Geminicoccus roseus DSM 18922: one gene and its partner. The main gene of each other region encodes a partner of the protein of the gene in region 2 in a complex. Links are inferred from orthologs where the notes say so. Each region holds a gene or a part of one and is shown on either strand. Other genes may lie near its edges.

Region 1 (3,909 bases), 380 kb from region 2 along the record:
CACGCCTGCGGTGCGCGGGGAGAACAGCAGGACGGCGTCCAGCCGCCCGGCCTGGACCGCGGCCGCGGTCGCCGGCTTCAGTTGGGCGGCGGCGCGCGCCCGGTACACCGACAGCCGGCGGTAGGTGAAGACATGCGCCTCCAGGACCGCGCGCAGTTCCGGGCGGATGTCGGTTCCCGCCAGATGAAGGACGGCGCCGTCCGCCGGGCTGAGCCGGTCCCGCACCGTCGCCGCCAGCCCGACAGCATCGCCCGGCCCGGCCACCACCGTGCCGGCCCCGGCCGCTTTCACCCGCTGAGCCGTGGCCTCGCCCACGCAGAAGACCGGAACCAAAGGGCCGAGGCTTGCCAGCGCCGGCACGGCATGGCGGCTGGTCACCAGTACCGCCTGCACGTCGGACAGGTCCGGCCGCGCAAAGGCGAGCGGCTCGATCTCGAGCATCGGATCGACCAGCACCTCGTGGCCCTGGGCGGCGAGGGCGTCGGCGAGCCGGCGGGAATCCTCGCCCGGCCGGGTCAGCAGCACCCGCATCGCGTGGGCTCAGCGCAGGGCGGCGAGGGCATGGCCGACCCGCTCGCCCAGCTCGGCGGGGTCGTCGCCTTCCGCCGCGTGGCGGTGCACCGAGCGGCCGTCGGGCGACGCCACCAGCCCGTCCAGGCGCAGGCGCCCGTCGGGCATGCGCTGGGCCAGCCCGGCGATCGGCGTGCGGCAGGAGCCGTCCAGCACCCGCAGCATCGCCCGCTCGCAGGCGACGCAGGCATGGGTCTGCGGATCGTCGAGCCTGGCCAGGAAGTCCGCCACCCGCTGGTCGCCCAGCCGCGCCTCGATCCCGATGGCGCCCTGGGCGACGGCGGGCAGCATTGCCGACGGATCCAGCGGCACGGCCGGCACGTCCTCCATGCCGAGCCGGTCCAGCCCCGCCTTCGCCAGGAAGGTGGCCGCGACATCGCCCCGTGCAAGCTTGGCCAGACGGGTCTGCACGTTGCCGCGGAACGGCACGACCTCCAGGTCCGGCCGCAGCGCCAGGAGCTGGGCCTGTCGGCGCAGCGACGCGGTTCCCACCACGGCCTGGCGCGGGATCGCCTCCATGTCGGCGAACGGCCCGATCAGCAGGTCGCGGACGTCGGCGCGGGGCAGCATCGCCAGGATGTCCAGCCCGTCCGGCAGGACGGTCGGCATGTCCTTCATGGAGTGGACGGCGAGGTCGATCTCCTTGGCATAGAGCGCCTCCTCGATCTCCTTGGTGAACAGGCCCTTGCCGCCGATCTCGGCGAGCGGCCGGTCCAGCACCCGGTCGCCGGTGGTCTTGATCACCCGGATGGTGATCGCGTCCTCGATCGCCAGGTCCGGCCAGGCCTCGAACAGGGCGGCCCGGACGATCTCGGCCTGGGCCAGGGCCAGGGGCGAACCACGCGTACCTATGATGAGCCGGATCGGGCTGGTCATGATCTCTTCGACAACGTAGGGCCAAGCGCCGATACGCGTGGCTGGAGTGCATCCGCTTGGCAAGGGTCGTTCTCGGAATTGAGACATCGTGCGACGAGACTGGCGTGGCGCTGGTCGACGAGGATCGGCGGGTCCTGGCGGAGACCGTGCGCACCCAGCTGGACGAGCACGCGCTTTATGGCGGGGTGGTGCCCGAGATCGCCGCCCGCGCCCATGTCGAGAGCCTGGATCGGCTGGTCGCCCGGGTCATGGCGGAGGCCGGGCTCGGCTTTGCCGACCTGTCGGCGGTGGCCGCCACGGCCGGGCCCGGCCTGATCGGCGGCCTGCTGGTCGGGCTGACCACCGCCAAGGCGATCTGCCTGGTCCACGGCCTGCCGTTGATCGCCGTCAACCATCTGGAGGCGCATGCGCTGACCGCGCGCCTCACCGACGACGTCGCCTTTCCTTATCTTCTGCTGCTGGTGTCCGGCGGGCACTGCCAGCTGGTCGAGGTGAACGGCGTGGGCAGCTTCCGGCGCCTGGGCTCCACCGTCGACGACGCGCTGGGCGAAGCGTTCGACAAGGTCGCCAAGATGCTGGGGCTGGGCTTCCCGGGCGGCCCCGCGGTCGAGCGCGCCGCGGCATCGGGCGATCCGGCGCGCTTCGACTTCCCGCGGCCGATGCTCGGCCGTCCGGGCTGCTCCTTTTCCTTCAGCGGCCTGAAGACCGCCGTGCGCCAGGCCATCCTCTCGATGACCCCGGAGGAGGCGCGGGCGGCGGTGCCGGACATCTGCGCGAGCTTCCAGGCCGCGGTGGCCGCCAGCGTCGCCGACCGGACCGTGCGCGGCCTGCGCCTGTTCCAGGAACGTCATCCGGGCGTGCCGGCGTCCCTGGTGGTCGCCGGCGGCGTTGCCGCCAACGCGGCGCTGCGCGAGGCCCTGCGCCAGCTCACCGCAAAGCGCGGCGTCCGGCTGGTCGTGCCGCCGCCCAGGCTCTGCACCGACAACGGCACCATGATCGCCTGGGCCGGGATGGAACGCCTGGTCCTGGGCCAGGCCGATCCCCTGGACACCCCGGCCCGCGCCCGCTGGCCGCTCGACCCGGCGGCGGAGCCGGCCCTGGGCGGCGGCGGCAAGGGGCCGAAGGCCTGAGCGGCAGGTCCGGCCCCGGTCAGGCCGCCGCCAACCGCTCCTGCCTGGGGGTCTTGCCGTACATCTGCCGGTAGCAGGTCGAGAAATGCGAGGCCGACACGAACCCGCACGCGCAGGCGACGTTCATGATCGGCAGGTCGGTCTGGTAGAGCAGGTGGCGGGCCCGCTCCAGGCGCAGCTCCAGATAATATTGCGCTGGCGTCCGCCCCAGATGCTTCTTGAACAGCCGCTCCAGCTGCCGGCGCGACATGCCGACATATTTGGCGAGCTGGTCCTGGCCGAGCGGCTCCTCGACATTGGCCTCCATCAGCTCGATCGCCAGGATCAGCTTGGGATGGTGGACGCCCAGCCGCACCCGGATCGGCATGCGCTGGCGGTCCTCGGCGCTGCGCACCCGGTCCAGGATGCACTGCTCGGACACCCTGGCCGCCAACTCGTCGCCATGGGCGCTGCTGATCTTCTGCAGCATCAGGTCCAGCGCGGCGGTGCCGCCGGCGCAGGTGAACCGGTTGCGGTCGATCTCGAACAGGTCGGCGGTGACGTTCACGTCCGGAAAAGCTTCGACGAAGCCCGGGATATTTTCCCAGTGGATCGTGCAGCGGTAGCCGTCCAGCAGGCCGGCCCGCCCCAGGATGTGGGCGCCGGCGCAGATCGAGCCGATCTGGGCGCCGCGCCGGTCGGCCCAGCGCAGCCAGGCCAGCACCTCCTTGTCCAGGTAGCGCTCCGAATGCAGGCCGCCGCACACCACGATCGTCGGCGGGCGGCTGGTCGAGATCTCGAACCTTCCCATCGGCAGGCCGGCGGACACGTCGATGCCGAGCGAGGAGGTCACCGGCTCGCCGTCCTTGCTCAGGATCACCCAGCGGTAGAGCTCCTTGCCGGCCATCCTGTTGGCGATGCGCAGGGGCTCCAGGGCCGCCGAGAAGGCGATCATCGTGAAGCTTGGCACCAGCAGGAAGGCCACGATTTCCGGCTGCGGCTGGTTCTGCTCGGTCATGCTGGCTCTTCGTCCGACAGACGGTCCCTACATGACATGACGCTGGCAGTTTCGTGATTGCGACACAAGTGAATCGCGAGATGGAAACGTCGCGGAAACTTGCCGGAGGCGCCGATGCGACGTCGCGTCGCAGGTGCGGGGACGTCGCTGCGGGACAAGTGGGGGGCAGTTGCGCCGCTAGACGGACCAGGGCGGGCAACGCTACTCCTCACCCCCGATCGGCCAGCTTCTTGGCCGGGCCACCAGCACGACCAGAGCATGACCCGCTTCTCGATCTTCTCGCTCGCGAAGAACGCCATGACCGGCCATTCCAAGTGGCCGGAATACTGGCGCAGC
Region 2 (3,689 bases):
GCGGGCCCGCGGCTCCTCCCAGGCCGATGCCGACCTGACCCGGGCGATGGGCCTGCTGGCCTATCCGGGCAATGTCTGGGTCTGGAACCCGACCACCTCCTGGGCCCCCACCGCCACCAGCGAAAGCCAGTACCGCCAGGCGGTCCAGGCGCTGCGCGCCTACAACCAGCGGCTTGCCGCTGGCGAGGCCGTCCTGGAAAAGCGGGCCGACAATCTGCTGGACAGCCTGGACGCGATCGCCGCCGATCTGGGCTCGACCTCCGCCGCGATCTACCAGGCCATCGACCTCAGCCAGAACCGCTGGTTCGACTTCTCGGCCGACGACCTGTTCTATACCGACAAGGGCCAGCTCTACGCCTACTACATCCTCCTGCGCGAGTTGGGTCTGGACTATGCCGACGTGATCGCCGAGCGGGGTGCTGCCTCGAACTGGGCGGAGATGCTGGACAGCTTCCGGATGGCCGCGATCCTCCAGCCCTGGGTGGTGGTGAACGGTGGCCTGGACAGCCAGGTGAAGCCCAATCATCTGGCTGCCCAGGGCTTCCTTCTTCTGCGCGCGCGCACCCAGTTGCGGGAAGTGACCAACATCCTCTTGCGATGACGTCCCGGCCTCGCCACTTCAGCCGCACGGAGAGCAATACCATGTTCATTCAGACCGAGCAGACGCCGAACCCGGCGACGCTCAAGTTCCTTCCCGGCCAGACCATCATCGAGGGCGGCCAGGTCGAAGTCCTGGACGCTGACGAGGCCGAGCGGGTCTCGCCGCTGGCGCGCCGCGTGTTCGGCGTGGACGGCGTCCGCTCGGTGTTCATCACCAAGGACTTCGTCGCGGTGACCAAGCAGGCCGCCGCCGACTGGTACCTGCTCAAGCCGGCCGTGCTCGGCGCCATGGTCGAGCATTTCATGTCCGGCGAGGACGCGGTCATCCAGCAGGCGTCGCCCGAGCCGGCCGTCGAGGCCGAGGACGACGAGACCGTCGCCAAGATCAAGGAACTCCTGGAGACCCGGGTGCGCCCGGCGGTCGCCAACGATGGCGGCGACATCGTGTTCCACGGGTTCGAGCGCGGGGTCGTGTACCTGCACATGAAGGGCGCCTGCGCCGGCTGCCCGTCCTCGGTGGTCACGCTCAAGAACGGCATCGAGAACCTCCTGCGCTATTACGTGCCGGACGTGGTCGAGGTCCGGGCTATCGACTGACTTAGGGCCAGGGACGACGAGGTTGCGGATCCTCGCGATCGACGGAGCCGGGCCGGTCGCCGTGGCGGCCTGCGGCCGCGGGCCGGACGGCCCGCTGATCGCGGGATCGGCTAGGCGGGCGGCCGGCGCCGATGCCGATGGCCTGCCGCTGCTCGTGGAGCGGTGCCTGCAGCAGGCAAGCTGGCGGAGCGGCCAGGTCGACCTGATCGCCTGCGGGATCGGTCCCGGCGGCTTCACCAGCATCCGGGTCGCGGTGGCGCTGGCGCGGGGCCTGGCCCTGGCGGCCAGCCTGCCGGTCCTGGCGGTCACCTCCTTCCAGGCCCTGGCGGACCGGGCGCGCCGCGAGGGCGTTTCCGGCCCGTTGCGGGTGGTGGTTCCGGGCGGGCGCGGCAACTGGTTCATCCAGGACTTCGACGAGCGGGGCCATCACGGCGAACCAGAGATCCTCGCGGCCCCTCCCGGCGTATTGCCGGACAGGACCCTGGTCGGCTCCGGATGCGAGGGAATGGTCGAACTGGTGGCGGATGCGAGCGACGTGGCGCACGTGGCCTTTGGCCGCCATGCGGCCGGTGCCGGCGGATCGCCGGGAAGCGAGCTGGTGCCGCTTTATTTGCGCGGTGCCGATGCCCGTGAAGGTGCGGGCCGGTCGCTGCTCGACCGGGTGGATCCCTGACCATGGCCCTGATGGACCTGCCCCGTCCCGGCCAGATCGCTGTCAAGAACATCGGCCCTTTTGATCTTGGTCGACTTGCGCGCCTGCACCGCGGCTGCTTCGAGGACGGCTGGTCGCGCTCCGACATCGCCCACCTGCTGTCGCTGCCGGGAGGGTTCGGCCTGATCGCCCGCTGCTTCGATCGCGGGTTCTCGGCGATCGACGGGCTGCGCGGGGTCGGGTTCGCGATTTGCCGGGTGGTGCGCGACGAGAGTGAACTACTGTCGATCGGAGTGCTGCAGTCTTGGCGTCACCGGGGCGTCGCCGGGACGTTACTGGAAGCCTCGATGGTCCGTGCCCATCAGGCGGGCGCCGACGCGATGTTCCTGGAGGTCGCGGTCGACAATGTAGCCGCACAGAGCTTGTATGAAAGATACAATTTCAAACGGGTCGGGACGCGGCTGGACTATTATCATCGCCCGGATGGCCGAAAGATCAGCGCATATACGATGAAGGCCTCGCTGCATGGGCCAAGGTCGCTGCCCGGCCAGAGCTAGTCGGCGCCGCGCCGGACCAGCAGCTCAAAGATCCCGTCATCCACAGCCTTGCGGCTGACGATCTCGTGACCGTGATCCGTAAGGGAAAACGGAACGTTAACGAGCGGTTCACCTTCGCGAAGCCGAATGCGCAGCATGTCGCCGGGAGACATTCTTTCCAGCGCGAGCTTGGCTCGCACGAAGGTGATCGGGCAGGTGTCGGCGGTGATGTCGAGGGTTGCTTCAGAAGAGGCCATTTCATCTACCTTTTTTTGTGAGGACTTTTTGAAAAGCCCCCTTGCAGACGGTGGTTGAGGAAATATAGTAGTGGCTCGTGTATTACCAAGTAGGCCGGGAGCCCTCACGCAGAGATGGCGGAACAGTTGACCCAGAACGAACTCCTGTCGCTCACGACGGAGATCGTCGCGGCACACGTGTCGAACAATACGGTGTCGTCCACCGAACTCCCCGACCTCATCAGGCTCGTATATTCCTCGCTGTCGACCCAGGGCGTCGAGATCAAAGAAGAGCCCCAGGAAAAGCTGACTCCTGCCGTTCCGGTCAAGAAGTCGGTGACGCCGGAATATATCATCTGCCTTGAGGACGGAAAGAAGCTGAAGATGCTCAAGCGGCATCTGAAGACCCGTTACAACATGTCGCCCGAGGACTACCGCAAGCGCTGGGGCCTGCCCGACGACTACCCGATGGTCGCACCGGCCTATGCGGAGCAGCGCTCCTCGCTGGCGAAGAAGATCGGTCTCGGCACCAAGCCGCGTGCGCGTGGCCGCCGGGCCGGCTGAACCGGTCCGGTCGTTCCCGGAGCGTGCGACGGCGCTTCCTCGGGAAGCGCCGAAGTCCCTTTGGGAACGAAGCGTAACTTGACGGCTCAGGCGGCGCTGGGAATAACTCGCCGCATTGGAACCATCCCTGGTTGGCGGGTGACGAAAAAGCTCTTCATCAAGACCTATGGCTGTCAGATGAACGTCTACGACTCCGAGCGCATGGCCGGAGCGCTTTCAGCCCATGGGTATGCCGCCACCGACCAGATCGAGGACGCGGACCTCGTCGTCCTCAACACGTGTCACATCCGTGAAAAGGCCGCCGAGAAGGTCTATTCCGAGCTCGGCCGGATGCGCCTCCTGCGTGACCAGCGACGTGCCGGCGGCAGCGATCTCACCATCGCCGTGGCCGGCTGCGTCGCCCAGGCCGAGGGCGAGGCGATGCTGCAGCGCGCCCCGTTCATCGACGTGGTGGTCGGACCGCAGGCCTATCACCGCCTGCCGGAGATGCTCGCCCAGCGCGGC

The links. Proteins that work in one complex are often made in the same cells at the same time.
Region 1: the proteins of tsaB (region 2) and tsaD are in contact, whole or in part, in a solved structure (PDB 4WQ4), measured with the Escherichia coli proteins. The link is inferred for Geminicoccus roseus DSM 18922 from one-to-one orthologs.

The regions. Positions count from the first base shown.
Region 1 is NZ_KE386572.1:3,419,902-3,423,810, forward strand. What follows is about bases 540-3,539. They hold tsaD (tRNA (adenosine(37)-N6)-threonylcarbamoyltransferase complex transferase subunit TsaD), read left to right. Parts: upstream 540-1,502; coding sequence 1,503-2,576; downstream 2,577-3,539. Other genes in these bases: hemC (hydroxymethylbilane synthase), read right to left, coding at 541-1,446; GEMRO_RS0117140 (GlxA family transcriptional regulator), read right to left, coding at 2,596-3,539. In the rest of the region: GEMRO_RS30210 (uroporphyrinogen-III synthase), read right to left, coding at 1-531; more of GEMRO_RS0117140, read right to left, coding at 3,540-3,573; GEMRO_RS0117145 (sarcosine oxidase subunit beta family protein), read left to right, coding at 3,832-3,909.
Region 2 is NZ_KE386572.1:3,804,633-3,808,321, reverse strand. The notes cover bases 265-3,044. They hold tsaB (tRNA (adenosine(37)-N6)-threonylcarbamoyltransferase complex dimerization subunit type 1 TsaB), read left to right. Parts: upstream 265-1,219; coding sequence 1,220-1,870; downstream 1,871-3,044. Other genes in these bases: GEMRO_RS0118945 (MucR family transcriptional regulator), read left to right, coding at 2,757-3,044; GEMRO_RS0118950 (sulfurtransferase TusA family protein), read right to left, coding at 2,403-2,642; GEMRO_RS30565 (GNAT family N-acetyltransferase), read left to right, coding at 1,873-2,406; GEMRO_RS0118965 (NifU family protein), read left to right, coding at 643-1,197; GEMRO_RS0118970 (DUF2333 family protein), read left to right, coding at 265-601. Also shown: more of GEMRO_RS0118970, read left to right, coding at 1-264; more of GEMRO_RS0118945, read left to right, coding at 3,045-3,185; tRNA (N6-isopentenyl adenosine(37)-C2)-methylthiotransferase MiaB, read left to right, coding at 3,324-3,689. UniProt on the Escherichia coli protein: Required for the formation of a threonylcarbamoyl group on adenosine at position 37 (t(6)A37) in tRNAs that read codons beginning with adenine.